Regions from separate parts of the Sedimentibacter sp. MB31-C6 genome, predicted to be linked through region 1. Evidence: a T-box and tRNA genes for the amino acid it is inferred to sense, from the RefSeq annotation. Region 1 holds a T-box; the other holds one or more tRNA genes.
The links. The T-box of region 1 lies ahead of trpS (tryptophan--tRNA ligase). A T-box ahead of a tRNA ligase gene usually reads a tRNA of that ligase, here a tRNA-Trp.
Positions count from the first base shown of each region.

Region 2: it has a tRNA-Trp gene. The T-box ahead of trpS (tryptophan--tRNA ligase) is inferred to sense a tRNA for this amino acid. The anticodon was not compared.

Region 1 is NZ_CP142396.1:377,493-387,877, forward strand. It holds gene typA (translational GTPase TypA) at 1-650, opposite strand, end outside; gene U8307_RS01870 (amidohydrolase) at 807-1,970, opposite strand; gene trpS (tryptophan--tRNA ligase) at 1,996-2,997, opposite strand; T-box leader at 3,061-3,257, opposite strand; gene U8307_RS01880 (DegV family protein) at 3,383-4,231, shown strand; gene cobO (cob(I)yrinic acid a,c-diamide adenosyltransferase) at 4,276-4,791, shown strand; gene U8307_RS01890 (hypothetical protein) at 4,811-5,512, opposite strand; gene U8307_RS01895 (S-layer homology domain-containing protein) at 5,640-6,977, opposite strand; gene rlmH (23S rRNA (pseudouridine(1915)-N(3))-methyltransferase RlmH) at 7,166-7,645, shown strand; gene U8307_RS01905 (LiaF transmembrane domain-containing protein) at 7,740-8,618, opposite strand; gene U8307_RS01910 (hypothetical protein) at 8,605-9,375, opposite strand; gene U8307_RS01915 (hypothetical protein) at 9,365-9,877, opposite strand; gene U8307_RS01920 (RNA polymerase sigma factor) at 9,864-10,385, opposite strand, start outside.
Region 2 is NZ_CP142396.1:2,721,765-2,732,149, forward strand. It holds tRNA gene U8307_RS13025 (tRNA-Pro) at 1-32, shown strand, start outside; tRNA gene U8307_RS13030 (tRNA-Ile) at 44-120, shown strand; tRNA gene U8307_RS13035 (tRNA-Ile) at 139-212, shown strand; tRNA gene U8307_RS13040 (tRNA-Phe) at 219-294, shown strand; rRNA gene U8307_RS13045 (16S ribosomal RNA) at 830-2,626, shown strand; rRNA gene U8307_RS13050 (23S ribosomal RNA) at 3,045-6,162, shown strand; rRNA gene rrf (5S ribosomal RNA) at 6,374-6,490, shown strand; tRNA gene U8307_RS13060 (tRNA-Asn) at 6,613-6,687, shown strand; tRNA gene U8307_RS13065 (tRNA-Leu) at 6,720-6,807, shown strand; tRNA gene U8307_RS13070 (tRNA-Met) at 6,813-6,888, shown strand; tRNA gene U8307_RS13075 (tRNA-Met) at 6,918-6,994, shown strand; tRNA gene U8307_RS13080 (tRNA-Glu) at 7,359-7,433, shown strand; tRNA gene U8307_RS13085 (tRNA-Val) at 7,442-7,517, shown strand; tRNA gene U8307_RS13090 (tRNA-Asp) at 7,596-7,672, shown strand; tRNA gene U8307_RS13095 (tRNA-Thr) at 7,676-7,751, shown strand; tRNA gene U8307_RS13100 (tRNA-Tyr) at 7,755-7,839, shown strand; tRNA gene U8307_RS13105 (tRNA-Gly) at 7,957-8,031, shown strand; tRNA gene U8307_RS13110 (tRNA-Gly) at 8,035-8,108, shown strand; tRNA gene U8307_RS13115 (tRNA-Arg) at 8,122-8,198, shown strand; tRNA gene U8307_RS13120 (tRNA-Gln) at 8,203-8,277, shown strand; tRNA gene U8307_RS13125 (tRNA-Gln) at 8,309-8,383, shown strand; tRNA gene U8307_RS13130 (tRNA-Lys) at 8,402-8,474, shown strand; tRNA gene U8307_RS13135 (tRNA-Ser) at 8,480-8,568, shown strand; tRNA gene U8307_RS13140 (tRNA-Ser) at 8,573-8,659, shown strand; tRNA gene U8307_RS13145 (tRNA-Trp) at 8,747-8,820, shown strand; tRNA gene U8307_RS13150 (tRNA-Pro) at 8,844-8,920, shown strand; tRNA gene U8307_RS13155 (tRNA-Ile) at 8,931-9,007, shown strand; tRNA gene U8307_RS13160 (tRNA-Ile) at 9,026-9,099, shown strand; tRNA gene U8307_RS13165 (tRNA-Phe) at 9,106-9,181, shown strand; gene U8307_RS13170 (ribonuclease H-like domain-containing protein) at 9,436-10,385, opposite strand, start outside.

The DNA.
Region 1 (10,385 bases):
TAATCATCATAACCTAATGATGAAATTTGAGTTTGTAAATCATCATTATTTCTATTAGGATATGGGTCTACATGTTTAATTATAGTTTCAAATAAAGGATCAATATTTTCACTAGGTTGGTCTAACTCATACTGAACAATTCCCTCTTTTGCTATTCCATATAATATAGGAAAATCTAATTGTTCATCATTTGCATTTAACTCAACAAATAAATCGAAAACCATGTCAACTACTTCTTCAGCTCGATTATTTTTCTTGTCAATTTTATTTATTAATAATATCGGTTTTAATCCAATTTCTAAAGACTTCTGCAATACAAATCTTGTTTGTGGCATAGGTCCCTCTATAGAATCAACTAATAATATTACTGTATCTACAGTTTTCATAATACGTTCAACTTCAGATGAAAAGTCAGCGTGTCCAGGTGTATCTACTATATTTATTTTAATGTCATTATGCATAACTGAACAGTTCTTTGAATAAATGGTTATTCCTCTTTCCCGTTCTATGTCATTGGAATCCATTATTTGTTGTACTACTTCTTGATTCTCTCTAAATACTTTACTTTGTTGCAGAAAGGCATCTACTAAAGTGGACTTACCTGCATCTACATGTGCTATTACTGCTATATTAATTATTTCTTTCTTCATATTATCCTATCCTTTCATATACCTCAGATAGTTTATTCTTTTTTTTGATATTTTGCAAGTTTTTTTTATAAATATTCTAATATTTTTTATTAAATTCAAAAATGGAACGCATAAAATGCGTCCCCTAACAATTTACAACATAAATTCTTCTATTATTTACTTATTGCTATAAACTACTTTTCCATCGATTATAGTCATTTCTGTTTCATAGTTTAAATCTATTAAAGGATTGCCTCTAAATATTGCTATATCAGCATCTTTACCAACCTCTATACTACCAACTCTATCATCAATACCTATTATTTCTGCTGGATTAATAGTTATAGCCTTCCATGCGTCTTCTTCTGACAGCCCACCCTTAACTGCCAACCCAGCGCACATACTTAAATATTCTATAGGAATTACATTTGAATCTGTTATTATGGCAATTTTAATTCCTGCATCTACTAATATTTTAGGTGTTTCAAAGCTTTTATATTTCAATTCTACTTTTGACCTAGATCCTAATGTTGGTCCAACTAAACACGGCTTACCTTCTGCTGCTAATTCATCTACAATAAGATGGCCTTCAGTACAATGATCTAAAGTTATATTAACATCAAATTCTTTTGCAATACGTAATGCAGTAAAAATATCATCGGCTCTATGAGCGTGAGCCTTTAATGGTATTTCTTTTTTCATAACAGGAAGTAAAGCTTCCATCTTTAAATCATAATCTGGTCTTTTATCAGGATCATCCTTTGATTCTTCTATTTCTATCATATATTGTTTAGCTTCATACAAAGTTTCTCTAAGCATTGCTGCAACTGCCATTCTTGTTACTGGCGATTTATGTTGTTCACTATACACTCTTTTAGGGTTTTCTCCAAAAGCAATTTTTATAGCTACAGGATCTTTAATAATCATTTTATCAACTCTATTGCCATAAGTCTTCATAGCAAGGAACTGTCCACCTATTACGTTAGCACTTCCTGGTCCTGTAACAGTAGTAGTTACTCCTCCTCCTATAGCATCCTTAAAACTTTGATCCATTGGATTAATTCCATCAATTGCCCTAAGATGTGGTGTAATAGGCTCCACATCTTCATTTCCATCTTCACCTTCAAAGCCAATACCTTCTTCCCACATACCTATGTGGCAGTGTCCTTCAACTAAACCAGGTGTTACAAGGCAACCTTTTGCATCAATTATTTCAACATCAATGGGCACTTCTATATCTTTACCTACAGCTTTAATTTTACCATCTTCAATAAGAATTTGACCATTTTCAATATCTTCACCGGCCATAGTCTTTATAAATCCATTTTTTATTAGTATCATCATGTCCTCCTAATTTATTCAACAATTAAAATCTTGGAATAAATCCTACTTTTTTATATACTTTTCTTAATGTCTTTCTTGCTACTTTCTCTGCCTTCTCTGCACCAGATATATAAATTTTTTCTAAATAATCTTTATTTTTTAGTAAATAATCTATTTTATCTTGTATTGGACTTAACTCATTTATGATAATTTCTGCAATATCATCTTTAAACTTTGCATAACCCTTACCTTCATATTCTGATACAATTTCTTGTGATGATTTATTAGTTATTTTAGAATATATATTGATTAAATTTTTAACCCCAGGTTGAGTGTCATTATACCTAACAACTCCTTCTGAATCAGTTACTGCTCTTTTTAATTTTCTTCTTATTGCATCAGGTTTATCCATTAAAAGTATATATGAATTCTCATTAGCATCTGATTTAGACATTTTACTAGTTGGATCCTGAAGACTCATAATTTTTGCACCATCTTTAGATATAAAAGGTTCAGGTACTTTAAATGTTTCACTAAAACGATTATTAAATCTTTGTGCGACATCTCTAGTTAACTCAAGATGTTGTCTTTGATCTTCACCTACTGGAACTAAGTCTGTTTGGTAAAGTAATATGTCTGAAACCATAAGTGTTGGATATGTAAACAATCCAGCAGTTATAGCATTGCTTTCCATTTTCTTTGATTTATCTTTAAATTGAGTCATACGTCCCAATTCACCATAATAAGTAAAACAATTCAATACCCAGCTCAACTCTGCATGAGCAGCAACATGAGATTGAATAAATAATGTTACCAATTCAGGATCTAAACCTGCTGCTATATAGTTAGCTAACACCTCAAGGGTATTCTTTCTTAAATCTTTTGGCTCCTTTGGAACAGTTATAGCATGCATATTAACAACACAGTAATAGCAGTCATATTCATTTTGAAGATTAACCCAGTTCTTTAATGCTCCTAAATAATTACCTAATGTTAGTGAACCTGATGGCTGCATTCCACTAAATATAACTTTTTTATCCTCCATTTTTACCTCCTAATTTATAATACAAAAAATTTTTATTAAAACAAAAAAACGAGCTTTCTTCCACAAAAGGACGAGAAAACCCGTGGTACCACCTTAATTCCATTACGGCACTTTTTGTTTAACGCACAATACGTCTAAACCTACTTTTTTCAGTCAGAAACTCCTAAGTCCATTCATTAGTTTTCATGTACTGAATTCCACCATTTTTCAGCTCTCTAGAACATTTTTTACTAATTACTAATCTTAATCATAGTTTTAAAAATTATACTACAATAAAATATATTTGTCAAAAAAAAAATTATATTTCCATTTCTTTTCATTTTCTTTATGTACATTTAAGGTTTATGATATTATAATTATATTATTAGGATAAATGGAGGGATATATGAGTAATATAAAATTATTTTCTGATAGTACTTGCGACTTACCTTTTAGCGAAATCGAAAGAATGGATGTTGGGATAATACCATTAATTGTAACCTTCGAAGAAGATTCATTTCGAGATGGTATTGATATAACTCCAATTGATATGTTTAAAATGGTAAAAGAAAGAAAAATATTACCTAAAACATCTGCCCCTTCCCCAATAGATTTTTACAATAAATTTAAACCTTTTGTTGATGATGGTAAATCTGTTATATACATAGGATTATCTTCAAAAATTTCTACAACCATACAAAACGCAAAATTAGCTGCTGAACATCTTGGTAATGATAAAGTTCATATTATAGATTCATTAAATTTGTGTGGCGCAATAGGAGGATTAGTACGTAATGCTTACAATTTTGCCAATAAGGGAATGACAGCTGAAGAAGTAACAAAAGAAATTAGGAGAATTGTACCAAATTATAAGTTATTTTTCACAATTAATACTTTGGATTATCTACATATGGGTGGAAGATGTAGTAGTACAGAAGCAATTTTTGGAAACATGTTAGGTATTAAACCTATTATTAGCATGTCTGCTGATGGTTTAGATGTATGGAAAAAAACTAGAGGTAAAAAAAAGGCAATTAAAATAATGATTGACGAAGCTGAAAAAGATAAAGACAAAATTTTATTTGATGAAATACATCTTGCTTATGCTGTTGGTAATGAAAAAGAGGGACATGAAATAAAAAATCAATTAATTGAAAAAACAGGAATAACAAAATTTCATGAATATTCTATTGGATGTGTAATATCAAGTCATTGCGGAGAAGGCACTGTAGGTTTTGGCTATTATCTTAAATAAAAAAGTAAACTTGTTCAGCTAAATCTGAACATCGGAGGTGAAATATGAAAAAGGGTTATATTCATATATATACTGGTAACGGAAAAGGGAAAACAACCGCTGCCTTCGGACTGGCAGCAAGAGCTGTTTTATCTGGAAAAAAAGTCTTTATTGCACAATTTGTAAAAGATATGAAATATAATGAAACAAAATTAGAAAGTTATTTTGATAACCTAGTTATTAAACAATATGGCAAAGGATGCTTTATTAACGAGCTACCTAAAGATGAAGATATTCAAGCAGCAAAACAAGGATTAAATGAATGCAATGAAATACTTTCAAATGGGGATTATGACCTTATAATATTAGATGAAATTTTTATTGCTTTATATTTTAAACTTTTCAATGTTACTGATGTTATAAAAATATTAGAAAGTAAAGCATCTAATACAGAAGTAGTGTTAACTGGAAGATATGCACCTCAAGAGTTAATTGATATAGCTGATTTAGTAACTGATATGGTCGAAGTGAAACATTATTATAGCCAAGGAGTTTTATCAAGAGACGGTATAGATCATTAAAGCTGATAAATTATCAGCTTTATATTTTAATAAGATATGTTATAATTAAAAATATTACTTGTATAATTTCTATAATGAAGCCTTCTATTGAACTAGGAAGAAGCTTTATTTTTTTATCAATTATACTTACTATAGCACCAGAAACCATATAAGTTATTGATAGCGGAATTACTAATTTATAATTAAACAGTGAAGCCAATATAAAGGAAATGCTAAAAGCTACTATCTTGTGATATTTACTGCAATATTTCATTATAGTAGTGCCTTCTTTATTTCTTTTAAAAACTGTACTTAATATTATTAACCCACTATATCCTACGACAGGCATTATAATCAAAGATGTAATTGGAACAAGCCTTATAATTGTAAAATAAATTAAGCATAAAATTATTATCCCGATTATACCAGATATTTGTTCTGATTGATTTTTTGGTTTTATTATATAGTTTAAAGTTTTATATGTATCTTTAAAATTAGTTGTTTTAGTAATTATTATATAATATGTAATAATTAGTATGCTAACAAAAAAGTCATCATAAAAAAATTTTAATAGAGAAATAAGGTATGCGAAAAAACCTATTACTAAACCTAATAAGGGCAATAACATTATTCCATTTTTAAAATCTTCTTCATTGTATTCAGAATATATGGTAATATCAACACATGTGTACTTTTTAAGCATGATAACAATGCCAATTACAAAACTTCTTAAGTCCAACATTTATACTAACCCTCTTGTTATTTTTACCATTATAACATAAAAAATGAAGCAAATGAACAATAATTTTAGCTAGAAACAATAAAGCAGAGGCTACTCTGCTTTATTTATAATTTTATCATATGAACTTTTATAAAATATCACATACCCTATCTAGCATTATATATACTTCTTGATAAGTACAATATTCATAAGGCGTTAGTTTATTTCCATCACCTTTAATTATTTCCTTATTAACTGCAAAATACAAATACGGTTTATCTATATCACTTATACCTTTAATATCAGAAAATTCGACCTCTTCATAATTAGAAATATCTATTCCAAGTTTATCAATCATTAAAACTAAAAGTTTGGATGCTTCTAATCTTGTTATCGGAGTTCCTAAATTCAAATCGTCATCTTCTTGAATTAATCCAAATTTATATGCGTCGTAAATATATTCCTCGTATTTTGTAGAATTTATATTATATATTTTGTCTACTTTATCTTCAATTACTATTTCTCCATTAATTGGATTAAGCTTAATGCCTTTTTCAGGTATCACCATATCAAAACTATTGTAAAAGTCTTCTTCTCCTAATTTTTCCTTTGCCAATTTTATTAACAAAATATAAAAGTCTTCTTTTGTTATATAAGCTCCATATTTACCATCAAAATCGTCAGGTATTAATCCTTCTTCTGTCATAACACTAATTGTTTCCAGCGCCCATTTATCAGGTGTAGTGGGAACAGCTTCAAGCCATAGTTTTGTATCTCCCTTTATTGAATCAAAAGTTTCATCAAAGAGATTTGCTAAATATACTACCTTTTTATGTATTATTTCTTTTTTGCCATAATTAACATTTCTCAAATCATCTGGTTTAACTTCAACATACCATATTAAATCTGCAATATCATCATGCAAACTGTTTGCTGAATGTTTATTTACAAATACTTTATTATAATCCTTTCCCCACTTGCCATATTCATAACCATTATTTAGTAATTCAAAATCACTTTTTAATTTATCATAACTGTAAATTTCAATTAAATAATCGCCTATAAAATGACCTAATTCGTGTACTATTCCATCACTTGAAGTAGAGTAAGTTTTACCAAAATAATTGTTAGTCAAAATATTTATATACAAATTAATAGAATTATCAGTTAATTTATAATTAGCATTTAAATCAATAATATTTTCTTTTTCTTTAATAATAATATTTGTTTCTATACCTTTAGTTAAATAATAATCAGTTATTTCCTTAATTATACCTTCAAAGAATTTTTCTAAACTACATTCTAGTATTTTAAAACTTTCAATTAAATCATTTTCATTAATATTATCTGAAACTATTACATTCACACCATATTTATTTTCAATATTTTTTTGTATATCAACTGCCGATGAATCTAGTGCATAAACTTGACTATTTATTATGCAAATGAAAAAAACTATACATATTATTTTATTTAATAGTTTCATATTTTTTACCTCGATATTAAATTTGTATAAAGATAGTAAAAATATTATAGCATATTTAAATCTTTTCTTCAATGATTTTTTTGTAAACGTTTTTTTAGTTTCTTAATAATTTTATTGCTTTTAATTATAAATTTAGTATATTATTATATTATGCTATGTTTTTTATAAAATGAATAAGGTGGATTAAAATGAAATTAACAATAATCTCAGTTGGAAAAATAAAAGAGAAATTTTTTTCAGATGCAATAAAAGAATATACTAAAAGACTATCAAAATATTGCAAGCTTATAGAAGAAATCATACAAGACGAAAGAGCAGATGAAAATTTTTCTCATTCAGAAATTGAACAAGTCAAAATTAAAGAAGGAAATAAAATATTGAACAAAATTCCTAAGAATTCTTATGTTGTTGTCCTTGATGTAAAAGGAAAACAACTAAGCTCTGAAGAACTTGCAGACAAAATTAATACATTGGGTATAGACGGAAACTCTGATATAACTTTTATAATAGGAGGAAGCAACGGCTTATCACAGGACGTATTAGATATATCAAATTTTAAGTTATCCTTTTCCAAAATGACATTTCCCCACCAACTTTTTAAAATTATATTATTAGAACAAATTTACAGAGCCTTTAAAATAAATGCTGGCGAGACATATCATAAGTAGTACTATAACGTAGGGGACGCATTGATATGTAGAAGCTAGAAAACCACCAGCTTTCACAGCTGGTGGTTCTCTCTAACCCTGTAAGGGCATACCTTTAAACTTCATTTACTCTTATATTACTGCTATCAAGTATATTTATGACTTTGGTTCCATCACCTTTTACATACTCACCAAATTTATTAAATGACCATTTAATGTTACCGCTTAATAAATCTACAGAATCTACAAATGCTTTTATCGTAACATCTGATATTTTATCAAGTCTAATATTTATATTATCCACTCTGTCAAAGGTCCATTGATTCTTAAAATCATTGAATATTAAATCTAGATTATAGCAATTCATTACCTCTACATCAATATTATCAGGAAGAAATATATCAAGACTTCTCATATTTGAATAACTATAATTATTGTTTATATTATTTATTGAGTAAATATATAAAGTGTTTCCAGACTTTTCATAACTTATATTGTCCAAAGATGCTAATTTATCTGCCTCTTCTTTATTTACGGCATAAACATTCATTTTACTTACACCACTAATTTTATTGTCCTCTGTTGCTCTGATAACTATATTAGTTGCATCGTCAATAATTATCTTATTTATATTTTCATCAATTACATATTCATTTATAGATTTATCCATAATGTAATTTTCAGTTAGAAGTGTACTTTGTATTTTATGTGTTAAGCCGCTTTCGCTGATTGCAAATATTCCTATATTCATAAGTAATATAACTAAGATAATAAATATACTAAACAAATCATATTTTATTACTATTTCTTTATCCTTAGATAAATATCTATACCATAAAATTTCCAAACCTATTAAAATTAAAATCATAGGCCATATGTTTAATACCATGTTCAGAGCTGAAAACTTATTAATTTGTGATAAAAATAAAGTCACTCCGAATATTATTAAAATGATACTCATTGAAATGGTTCCTACTCGTTTAATCTTCATCATTATTCTCCTCTTCTGTTTCATCATATGAAGATGAACTTTTTTTATTTTTCATCAGCATATATATACCTACAAGTATAAAAATTAAAGACACTACAGTTGTTTGAATATATCTACGAATTTCATAATCAATCAGTGGATACAACACTCTTTCCATTATAATCAATACACCTATGCCAATTAATGCAAATCCAATCCATTCAGGCTTTATATTTGGAAGTAACAACACTTGGTCTTTCATCTCTTCCTGAGAGCCTTCAGCTATATGCATGGCATCAAAGAAACTATAAAACCATATTAATGGAAGTAAAAATAATAACATTGATACTCCTAACCACCCCATAAAGAATATAGAAAAGAAGAAGGACCCCATAATGATTAAGCCTTTTTTTTGATATCCAAGATACATATGACCAGCACCGGGTATAACTGAAAGTGCCAATGAAATACTTTTCTTATTTAATGTTTTATCTGGTATTTCTAACTTCTCAGCACTATTATACAACTGTTTTATCTCAATATATTTCCAACTTGAAAATACATCTATTAAAGCAATAAGCCATAATAAAAGATAGCCTATAATTGTAAGCACCAGAAATACTTCGGCATAGGTTATTATAGCTAAGCCTATCCCTCCTGTAACTCCTACTACTAGGAATATAAAAAATATCAAAGCTCTTTCCTTCAATCCAATATATAAATGTGCCAAACCAGGTATAAATGACAACATAAATGCTACAATTTTACTTTTATCTTTCATTATTAGTCCTCCTATTATTTATATTACTATTATCAATACTTAATAAAAAACTTGATGTAATGTCTACAATACTGTCAATACTGTTTGAAAACCCAGATATCATGTTTTGACGATTTTCTGTAATTTGCATAGAAGCAGAAATCCTTGGAACTGCATCTACCAAATCAACATAAAATCCGCCTAAAGTTAAAATTACAGTTACACTAGCAACTGCTGCATAATAACCAAATTGATAATTAAATGCTTTTTTTGCTTGCTTAATTTTCAGTCTACCTTTTTGTTTAACTTGTTTTACCTTTGGAATATTACTTATTATATTAGATGTAAAATCATCAGATATTATTTCACCGGCTTTTTCTTCTTCTTTTTCATCAACAAGGGATAAAAAAATTTCCATACATGTATTACAGTTATATAAGTGTTGTTCCATCTCTACCGACTTTTCCTTTGACAACATTCTATTTTTATAAAACAGCCACTCAATGTAATCATAATGTTTCATTTTCTTCCCTCCATTTCTCTTTTAATAATATCTTTGCTCTATAAAGTCTTGATGCTATAGTCTTTATAGGTACATCTTCTTCCTTAGCAATTACCTTATAAGATTTATCCTGAAAATAATACTTTTCAATAGCCACTCTATAGATTTCCGGCATATTGCTTAAGGCTCTTTTAAGCACCTCTTTTCTTTCCTTATCAACTAAAGATATTTCAGGATTATCATTATTAGATACTGAATTATCTATTAAATCAATTGTATTTTCATCTGCTTCTTCACGAAATTTACTCTTTTTTTTTCTTAACCAATCGATTGATTTATTAGCCGCTATTTTTCCTATCCAAGCCTTAAAATTTTCACTATTATAGGTTGAAAGTGAAGTATGGATTTGTAGAAAAACTTCTTGAGCAACATTTTCAGCCTCTCCATAGTCCTTTATGAAGTTCAATATAATAGCAAAAATATAATTCTTATAATTATTTACTATAATCGCAAAAGCTTTTTCATTACC
Region 2 (10,385 bases), 670 kb from region 1:
GGCCGCGGGTTCAAATCCTGCCGCCCCGACCATATTTTAATAGGGGCTTATAGCTCAGGTGGTTAGAGCGCACGCCTGATAAGCGTGAGGTCGATGGTTCGAGTCCATCTAAGCCCACCACTAGAAATTAATTTTCTAGGGCCTTTAGCTCAGTTGGTTAGAGCGCCCGGCTCATAACCGGTAGGTCCAAGGTTCGAATCCTTGAAGGCCCACTGCATGCCCAGATAGCTCAGTCGGTAGAGCAGAAGACTGAAAATCTTCGTGTCCGTGGTTCGATTCCGCGTTTGGGCACCATTTTTTTTAATATAATACATATTAAGAGAGATTAAGTGTATAATATGTATTATGGAATTAATAAAATGACATTAAAAAGTTATTGACAATTGCAAATGATTGTGATAGACTATCTAAGCTATTCAAAATTGTGTAGAAATACCACATAAAAAATAGTTAAAAAATGTAGTTGACAATATCGTAATTTTGTGATAATATGTTCAAGCTGTCTCAAAAATATTGACAGTAAAATAAATAAAAAAAGTGCTTGACAATGAACAGTGAGCATGATAAACTAGTAAAGCTTTCCTCAAAGAAAGCGACGAACATTGACAATAAAACAGCATAAGAAACCTATGAGTTTAAAGTAAATTTGAACAAAGTAAAAAGTAATGAAAGATAGATAATGCTATGCGTTATCTTGAGTATGACCTAACCCAATTTTTCACGACCGAAAGGGAGTAAGAAAATTGATAGTAGGTCAACCGCAATGAATTCCAAATTTATGCGACGCAAGGAGCAAATAAATTTGTGAATGAAACTGCGACAGGAGATATTAAACGAGAGTTTGATCCTGGCTCAGGACGAACGCTGGCGGCGTGCTTAACACATGCAAGTCGAACGAGATTTACATTTCCACCAAGCATTGAACGAAGAAGCCCAAGCACGAATGTGCTTCACGCTTTATTAAGCTTGCTAACACAAATAGCAAGAACAAAGATTTATCAACTTGATAAAGTATGAATAAAGAGTGAAGAACTGAATGTGCTTCACGCTTTATTAAGCTTGCTAACACAGTAAAAAAGATATCCTACTACAAAAGTAGAAAAGAAACTAAGTGTTAGTGAAGCTAAAAGAGTGCTTCACGCTTAAACAAGCTTGATAACACACCAAGATAAAATAAATTTAGTGTTTGGTGGAGATGTAAATCTAGTGGCGGACGGGTGAGTAACGCGTGAACAATCTACCCTGTACAAAGGAATAGCCTCGGGAAACCGGGATTAAAACCATATAACACTTTAGAATCGCATGATTCAGAAGTCAAAACGTTAGTGGTATAGGATGAGTTCGCGTCTGATTAGCTAGTTGGTAAGGTAACGGCTTACCAAGGCGACGATCAGTAGCCGGCCTGAGAGGGTGAACGGCCACACTGGAACTGAGACACGGTCCAGACTCCTACGGGAGGCAGCAGTGGGGAATATTGCACAATGGGGGAAACCCTGATGCAGCGACGCCGCGTGAGTGAAGAAGGTTTTCGGATCGTAAAACTCTGTCCTTGGTGAAGAAAAAAATGACGGTAGCCAAGGAGGAAGCCCCGGCTAACTACGTGCCAGCAGCCGCGGTAATACGTAGGGGGCGAGCGTTGTCCGGATTTACTGGGCGTAAAGGGTGAGTAGGCGGTTATATATGTCAGGTGTAAAAGGCTATGGCTTAACTATAGTAAGCACTTGAAACTGTATGACTTGAGTGCAGGAGAGGTAAGTGGAATTCCTAGTGTAGCGGTGAAATGCGTAGATATTAGGAGGAACACCAGTGGCGAAGGCGACTTACTGGACTGTAACTGACGCTGAGTCACGAAAGCGTGGGTAGCAAACAGGATTAGATACCCTGGTAGTCCACGCTGTAAACGATGAGTGCTAGGTGTTGGGTAGCGATATTCAGTGCCGAAGTAAACACAATAAGCACTCCGCCTGGGGAGTACGGTCGCAAGACTAAAACTCAAAGGAATTGACGGGGACCCGCACAAGCAGCGGAGCATGTGGTTTAATTCGAAGCAACGCGAAGAACCTTACCAAGGCTTGACATCCCCTTGACCGGCACAGAGATGTGCCCTCTCCTTCGGGAGCAAGGGTGACAGGTGGTGCATGGTTGTCGTCAGCTCGTGTCGTGAGATGTTGGGTTAAGTCCCGCAACGAGCGCAACCCTTATCCTTAGTTGCCATCATTTAAGGTGGGCACTCTAAGGAGACTGCCGATGATAAATCGGAGGAAGGTGGGGATGACGTCAAATCATCATGCCCCTTATGTCTTGGGCTACACACGTGCTACAATGGTCGGAACAAAGGGAAGCGAAGGAGTGATCTGGAGCAAATCCTCATAAACCGATCCCAGTTCGGATTGTAGGCTGCAACTCGCCTACATGAAGTTGGAGTTGCTAGTAATCGCGAATCAGAACGTCGCGGTGAATGCGTTCCCGGGTCTTGTACACACCGCCCGTCACACCATGGAAGTTGGTAATACCCGAAGTCGCTGAGCTAACTGTAAAGAGGCAGGCGCCGAAGGTAGGATCAATGACTGGGGTGAAGTCGTAACAAGGTAGCCGTATCGGAAGGTGCGGCTGGATCACCTCCTTTCTAAGGAGAACTAAAGGACTTATGCTGTTTTATTGCCGTTCAAACAATAGTTTGAACGGTGTAAACCCTAATGTAGGGTATGCATTGCATGCATACCGAGACCTACAAAGGTTGACATAAAGGGATGAACCTTGAAAATTGCATAGGAAAATAAAAGAGAAGATGTCCTAACCCAATTTTTTCGACCGACAGGGAGAAAAAAATTGATGGTAGGCCATTCGCAACGAATTCCCAAATTTTGCGACGTAAGGAGCAGAAAATTTGGTGAATGAGACTGCGCGACATTAATTGATAAAAAGTAAGAATACCGTCGCAAGTATTCTGAAAAATAAAATTAACAATAAAAATGTAGGGGACGCATTGTATGTGTACCGTATAATATATAATATATTATGAAGAAATAATATATGACTAGAATGGTCAAGATATAAAGGGCGTAAGGCGGATGCCTTGGCACTAGGAGCCGAAGAAGGACGTGGCAAACTACGAAATGCTGCGAGGAGACGTAAGCAGTCAACGATACGCAGATATCCGAATGAGGAAACTCACATAAGGTAAACCTTATGTATCATACAGTAAATACATAGCTGTATGAGGGGAACGAGGGGAACTGAAACATCTAAGTACCCTTAGGAAGAGAAAATAAATAATGATTCCGTAAGTAGCGGCGAGCGAACGCGGAAGAGCCCAAACCATACAGTAATGTATGGGGTTGCGGACATATCAAAGAGACGGATAACGGTAGCTGAAAATAGCTGGAAAGCTAACCCAAAGAAAGTGATAGGCTTGTAAGCGAAACTGTTAGAAGCAAGGATATGATCCAGAGTACCACGGGACACGAGAAATCCTGTGGGAAGCAGGGAGGACCACCTCCCAAGGCTAAATACTACCTAGTGACCGATAGAGAATAGTACCGTGAGGGAAAGGTGAAAAGAACCCCGGGAGGGGAGTGAAAAAGAACCTGAAACCTTATGCCTATAAGCAGTGGAAGCACAAAAGTGTGACCGCGTACTTTTTGTAGAACGGGCCAACGAGTTACAATGTGCAGCAAGGTTAATAACTGAGAGGTTAGGAGCCGAAGGGAAACCGAGTCTGAAAAGGGCGAGAGTTGTATGTTGTAGACCCGAAACCGGGTGACCTATCCATGTGCAGGTTGAAGCTAGAGTAAAATCTGGTGGAGGACCGAACCCATTAGCGTTTAAAAGCTACGGGATGACGTGTGGATAGCGGTGAAATTCCAATCGAACCCGGAGATAGCTGGTTCTCCTCGAAATAGCTTTAGGGCTAGCCTCAAGAAATAGTATCGTGGGGGTAGAGCACTGAATGGTCTAGGGGCGTTATACGTTACCAAAACCTATCAAACTCCGAATACCATAGATACAAGCTTGGGAGTCAGACTACGTGAGATAAGTTTCGTAGTCGAAAGGGAAAGAGCCCAGATCACCAACTAAGGTCCCAAAATATAGATTAAGTGGAAAAGGATGTAATACTACACAGACAACCAGGATGTTGGCTTAGAAGCAGCCATTCATTAAAAGAGTGCGTAATAGCTCACTGGTCAAGTGGTGTTGCGCCGAAAATGTCCGGGGCTAAAATCTATTACCGAAGTTGTGGGATGTCGTAAATCTCTTCATGAGTTCAATGAAACAAAGAATCAGGACAATTAAGTTCGAAATCTAACCTTTATAAATATTAATAAAAAGGAAAAGAGAGATTTCGAATAAAAACTACCGGAGATAAAATTAAAATCGAGAGATTTCGAAAAACATACACCGGGGCTAAAATAAACTTGATATTGAGAACATGGAGAGATTTATGACATCGGTAGAGGAGCATTCTATACGGGTTGAAGTTCCATCGAAAGAGGATATGGACTGTATAGAAGAGAGAATGTTGGCATGAGTAGCGAAAGGTGAGTGAGAATCTCACCCATCGAAAGCCTAAGGATTCCTGAGGAAGGCTCGTCCACTCAGGGTAAGTCGGGACCTAAGCCGAGGCCAAAAGGCGTAGGCGATGGACAACTGGTTGAAATTCCAGTACCACCCAAATGCGTTTGAGAAATGGGGTGACACAGAAGGATAAGCTAGCGCACAGATGGAAAAGTGCGTCTAAGTAAGTAGGAAGATATTGTAGGCAAATCCGCAGTATCAATTCTGAGATACGAATGGGAGCGAAAATAAGTAGTGAAGTAGCTGAGTCCACACTGTCAAGAAAAGCCTCTATCGAGTATAAGGGTGCCCGTACCGTAAACCGACACAGGTAGGCAAGGAGAGAATCCAAAGATGAGCGGAAGAACTATTGTTAAGGAACTAGGCAAAATGACCCCGTAACTTCGGGAGAAGGGGTGCCCTTCAGTGTGAAGTTTGAACAAACAGAGCACAGAAGGGCCACAGAAACCAGGCCCAAGCGACTGTTTACCAAAAACACAGGTCTCTGCTAAATCGAAAGATGAAGTATAGGGGCTGACACCTGCCCGGTGCTGGAAGGTTAAGGGGAGAAGTTATCTTCGGAGAAGCTTTGAACTTAAGCCCCAGTAAACGGCGGCCGTAACTATAACGGTCCTAAGGTAGCGAAATTCCTTGTCGGGTAAGTTCCGACCCGCACGAAAGGTGTAACGATTTGGGCACTGTCTCAACAATAGATCCGGTGAAATTGTAGTACTCGTGAAGATGCGAGTTACCCGCGACAGGACGGAAAGACCCCATGGAGCTTTACTGCAGGCTGACATTGGAATTCGGTAGCAATTGTACAGGATAGGTGGGAGACTAGGAAACGAGCACGCCAGTGTTCGTGGAGTCAACGTTGGGATACCACTCTATTGTTACTGAATTTCTAACATGATACCGTGAGCCGGTATATGGACACTGTCAGTTGGGCAGTTTGACTGGGGCGGTCGCCTCCGAAAGAGTAACGGAGGCGCTCAAAGGTTCCCTCAGCACGGTCGGAAATCGTGCGAAGAGTGTAAAGGCAGAAGGGAGCTTGACTGCGAGATAGACATATCGAGCAGGAACGAAAGTTGGACTTAGTGATCCGGTGGCACCGAGTGGAAAGGCCATCGCTTAACGGATAAAAGCTACCCTGGGGATAACAGGCTTATCTCCCCCAAGAGTCCACATCGACGGGGAGGTTTGGCACCTCGATGTCGGCTCGTCTCATCCTGGGGCTGAAGCAGGTCCCAAGGGTTGGGCTGTTCGCCCATTAAAGAGGCACGCGAGCTGGGTTCAGAACGTCGTGAGACAGTTCGGTCCCTATCCGTCGTGGGCGTAAGAAATTTGAAGGGAGCTGTTCCTAGTACGAGAGGACCGGAATGGACAGACCGCTGGTGTATCAGTTGTTCCGCCAGGAGCATGGCTGAGTAGCTAAGTCTGGAAAAGATAAGCGCTGAAGGCATCTAAGCGCGAAACAGACCCTAAGATAAGATTTCTCATTACGCAAGTAAGTAAGACCCCTGATAGACTAACAGGTAGATAGGTTACAGGTGAAAGTGCAGCAATGTATTAAGCTGAGTAATACTAATAGGTCGAGGTCTTGACCTTAATATAAATAATGTCGAATCATGTTTTCCTATGTAATTTTGTATGCCCTAACCCCATTTTTCAGATGGTTTTTCTGTAAAAATGGTTGGTAGGTCAACCGCAACGAATTCCCAATTTATGCGACGTAAGGAGCAGAGAAATTGCTGAATGAGACTGCGCTTGTTGTTAGGGCATGGCTTATTAAAAAGTCGGTTCAAAACCTATAAACGAATCTGGTGACAATAGCGAAGAGGACACACCCGTTCCCATCTCGAACACGGAAGTTAAGCTCTTCAGCGCTGATGATACTTGGTGGGTAACTGCCTGGGAAAGTAGGACGTCGCCAGGTATAACCTAACCCAATTTATTCGACCGCAAGGGAGAAAGAAATTGTTGGTAGGTTAACCGCAACGAATTCCCAATTTATGCGACGTAAGGAGCAGAGAAATTGGTGAATGAGACAGCGCTTGTTCCGAGGTAGCTCAATGGTGGAGCAACCGGCTGTTAACCGGTAGGTCGTGGGTTCGAGCCCCACCCTCGGAGCCATAAACAAGATGTAAATAATATTTCTAAATTATGCCGAAGTGGCGGAATTGGCAGACGCACAGGACTTAAAATCCTGCGATCCACAAAATCGTACCGGTTCGAGTCCGGTCTTCGGCACCATTTATCGCGGGATAGAGCAGTTGGTAGCTCGTCGGGCTCATAACCCGGAGGCCGTTGGTTCAAGTCCAGCTCCCGCTACCAAATATGCGGTTTACACTGCAAAAAAACATGGCGGCGTAGCTCAGTTGGCTAGAGCATGCGGTTCATACCCGCAGTGTCAGCGGTTCAAATCCGTTCGCCGCTACCAAGATGCCCTAACCCAATTTATTCGACCGCAAGGGAGAAAGAAATTGTTGGTAGGTCATTCGCAACGAATTCCCAATTTCTGCGACGTAAGGAGCAAAGAAAATGGTGAATGAGACTGCAAGATGCCCTAACCCAATTTATTCGACCGCAAGGGAGAAAGAAATTGTTGGTAGGTCATTCGCAACGAATTCCCAATTTCTGCGACGTAAGGAGCAAAGAAAATGGTGAATGAGACTGCAAGATGCCCTAACCCAATTTATTCGACCGTAAGGGAGAAAGAAATTGTTGGTAGGTCATTCGCACCGAATTCCCAATTTCTGCGACATAAGGAGCAAAGAAAATGGTGAATGAGACTGCGAGATTAAGGCCCTATGGTCAAGCGGTTAAGACATCGCCCTTTCACGGCGGTAACCCGGGTTCGAATCCCGGTAGGGTCACCATTATATGTGGGAGCATAGCTCAGTTGGGAGAGCATCTGCCTTACAAGCAGGGGGTCATAGGTTCGAGCCCTATTGTTCCCACCATATAGAAGAAAGGGTACCACCTCTAATATAAAGATAGTCTTTGTAGCCTGAGGAATGTCCCCAATCTAAAATAATTGCGGCCTGGTAGTTCAGTTGGTTAGAATGCCAGCCTGTCACGCTGGAGGTCGAGGGTTCGAGCCCCTTCCAGGTCGCCACATGCTGGTGTAGCTCAATTGGTAGAGCAACTGACTTGTAATCAGTAGGTTAGGGGTTCAAGTCCTCCCACCAGCTCCATATGGAAGAGTTCCCGAGAGGCTAAAGGGGACGGACTGTAAATCCGTTGGCACTGCCTTCATTGGTTCGAATCCAATCTCTTCCACCAAATATGACTAGCCCAATTTCTTCTACCGTAAGGAAGAAGAAATTGATGGTGAGTCAATAAAGTCAAATTTGCACAAGTTGAATGAAATTAACAAATTTCATACATGAAACTGTATATGCGGAAATGGCTCAGTGGTAGAGCATCGCCTTGCCAAGGCGAGGGTCGCGAGTTCGAATCTCGTTTTCCGCTCCATATGCGGGTGTAGCTCAGTGGTAGAGCCCCAGCCTTCCAAGCTGGTTGCGAGGGTTCGATCCCCTTCACCCGCTCCAATAATTACATTGCGCACTCATAGCTCAGTAGGATAGAGCAACGGACTTCTAATCCGTGTGCCGGGGGTTCGAATCCTCCTGGGTGCACCATTATTGGGGTATCGCCAAGCGGTAAGGCACCAGACTCTGACTCTGGCATTCGTGGGTTCAAATCCTTCTACCCCAGCCATATAGTAGTCATTAATTAATTTAAAATTCATTGGGATGTCGCCAAGTGGTAAGGCACTAGACTTTGACTCTAGCATTCGTAGGTTCGAATCCTGCCATCCCAGCCATTTAATTTTTAGTATTTTGATCCATTAGCTCAGCAGGCAGAGCACTTGACTTTTAATCAAGGTGTCCGGCGTTCGAATCGCCGATGGATCACTAATGGAGAGGTATCGAAGTGGTCATAACGAGGCGGTCTTGAAAACCGTTTGGGTGTAAGCCCGCGTGGGTTCGAATCCCACCCTCTCCGCCATTTTGGAGAAGTACTCAAGTGGCCGAAGAGGCTCCCCTGCTAAGGGAGTAGGTCTGATAAGGACGCGAGGGTTCAAATCCCTCCTTCTCCGTCATTTTAATCTTTAGGGCAACTCTATAGGAGTGTAGTTAACAGATAGAATGTCACTTTCTAAATATGTTTATTATGCATGAAAAATAGGGGATTGGTCAAGTGGCATGACAGTGGTCTCCAAAACCATTAGTGGGGGTTCGATTCCCTCATCCCCTGCCATTTTAGCAGGTGTAATTTATTAGCGGGGCGTAGCGCAGTTTGGTAGCGCATCTGGTTTGGGACCAGAGGGCCGCGGGTTCAAATCCTGCCGCCCCGACCATATTTAATAGGGGCTTATAGCTCAGGTGGTTAGAGCGCACGCCTGATAAGCGTGAGGTCGATGGTTCGAGTCCATCTAAGCCCACCACTAGAAATTAATTTTCTAGGGCCTTTAGCTCAGTTGGTTAGAGCGCCCGGCTCATAACCGGTAGGTCCAAGGTTCGAATCCTTGAAGGCCCACTGCATGCCCAGATAGCTCAGTCGGTAGAGCAGAAGACTGAAAATCTTCGTGTCCGTGGTTCGATTCCGCGTTTGGGCACCATACTAAAAAACTTATATTCTTTGAATATAAGTTTTTTTATTATATAGGAAAGTTCTCCTTTCCTATATAATAAAAAACGAGGATTGCAAAGGACGGAACGTCCTTGCCGTTAAGGGGGGTGCTCAGTAAAAATGCTTTAATAAAGCATTTTTACGCCGAAGGGGGACATAGGTCCCCCTAGCGGCGTTGCGAAGCAACTCTTTTTATATCCTTAGATTACATACATTATAGAAAATTATATTGATTAAATAAAATTAGAATAATGAATCAAGAATTTTTTTTGTGATATTTATTATATTTTGAGTATAGAATTTATCATTGATTTTTATTGGTATGAGATTATTTTTTATTCCTTTTATAGCAGTATATGTATTTATGTTAAAATCATTATTATCTATATAATAAAATTCCTTGACTTTCTCATCTTTGTAAAAGCCTACCGATATTTGAATATCTAATATCTGATCTTGTGAGTTCAATTTTAAATCAAAATTCAAAGAAGGATGTATATAATCAGCTTTAAATTTAGATATTATATAGAATTTGCCATACAATGTATTTTTTTTAATACTAAAATCTGTATAATTGATTTTCACAATTAAACCATTATAAAATAATGTTTCATCATATAAGCTAAATATATTATTAAATAACATACTGAGATTGTAAACATCTTTATAATTATGCTGAAGTATTAAAAAAGAAAATTCTTTTTTAGGATCTATTTTATACGCTTCATATAAAACTGTTACATCTTGTCCAGAAATGGCATCCTCTCTTTTTATATTAAAATATCTTTCTACAGTTTTTAACTTAAGATTTTCTATTTGAATTTTATTTCTAACATGACGCATATCATTATATAAATCAATTTTAATATATTTATTAAAATCAAAAGTGATTTCATTTTGTAAGTATTTGCCAATTAAAAAGGGAATATCAAAGCTGTTTCCATTATAAGTAATAACAAAATTTTTGTCATTTATTAAATCTTTTAAATATTTAAGTATTTCTTTTTCATCAGTTTTGTTTTCACAGAATAGTTGATATATTTTAAAATTATTATCAATGTATAACATTACCGTTATTGAAATTATCATTGAAAATTTGCGAGAAAGTCCTGTTGTTTCAATATCTAAAAAAAAAGAATCTTTAAGTAATTTATTTATATAAAGATTATCAGATAAGTTGTTGTTTATCTTGT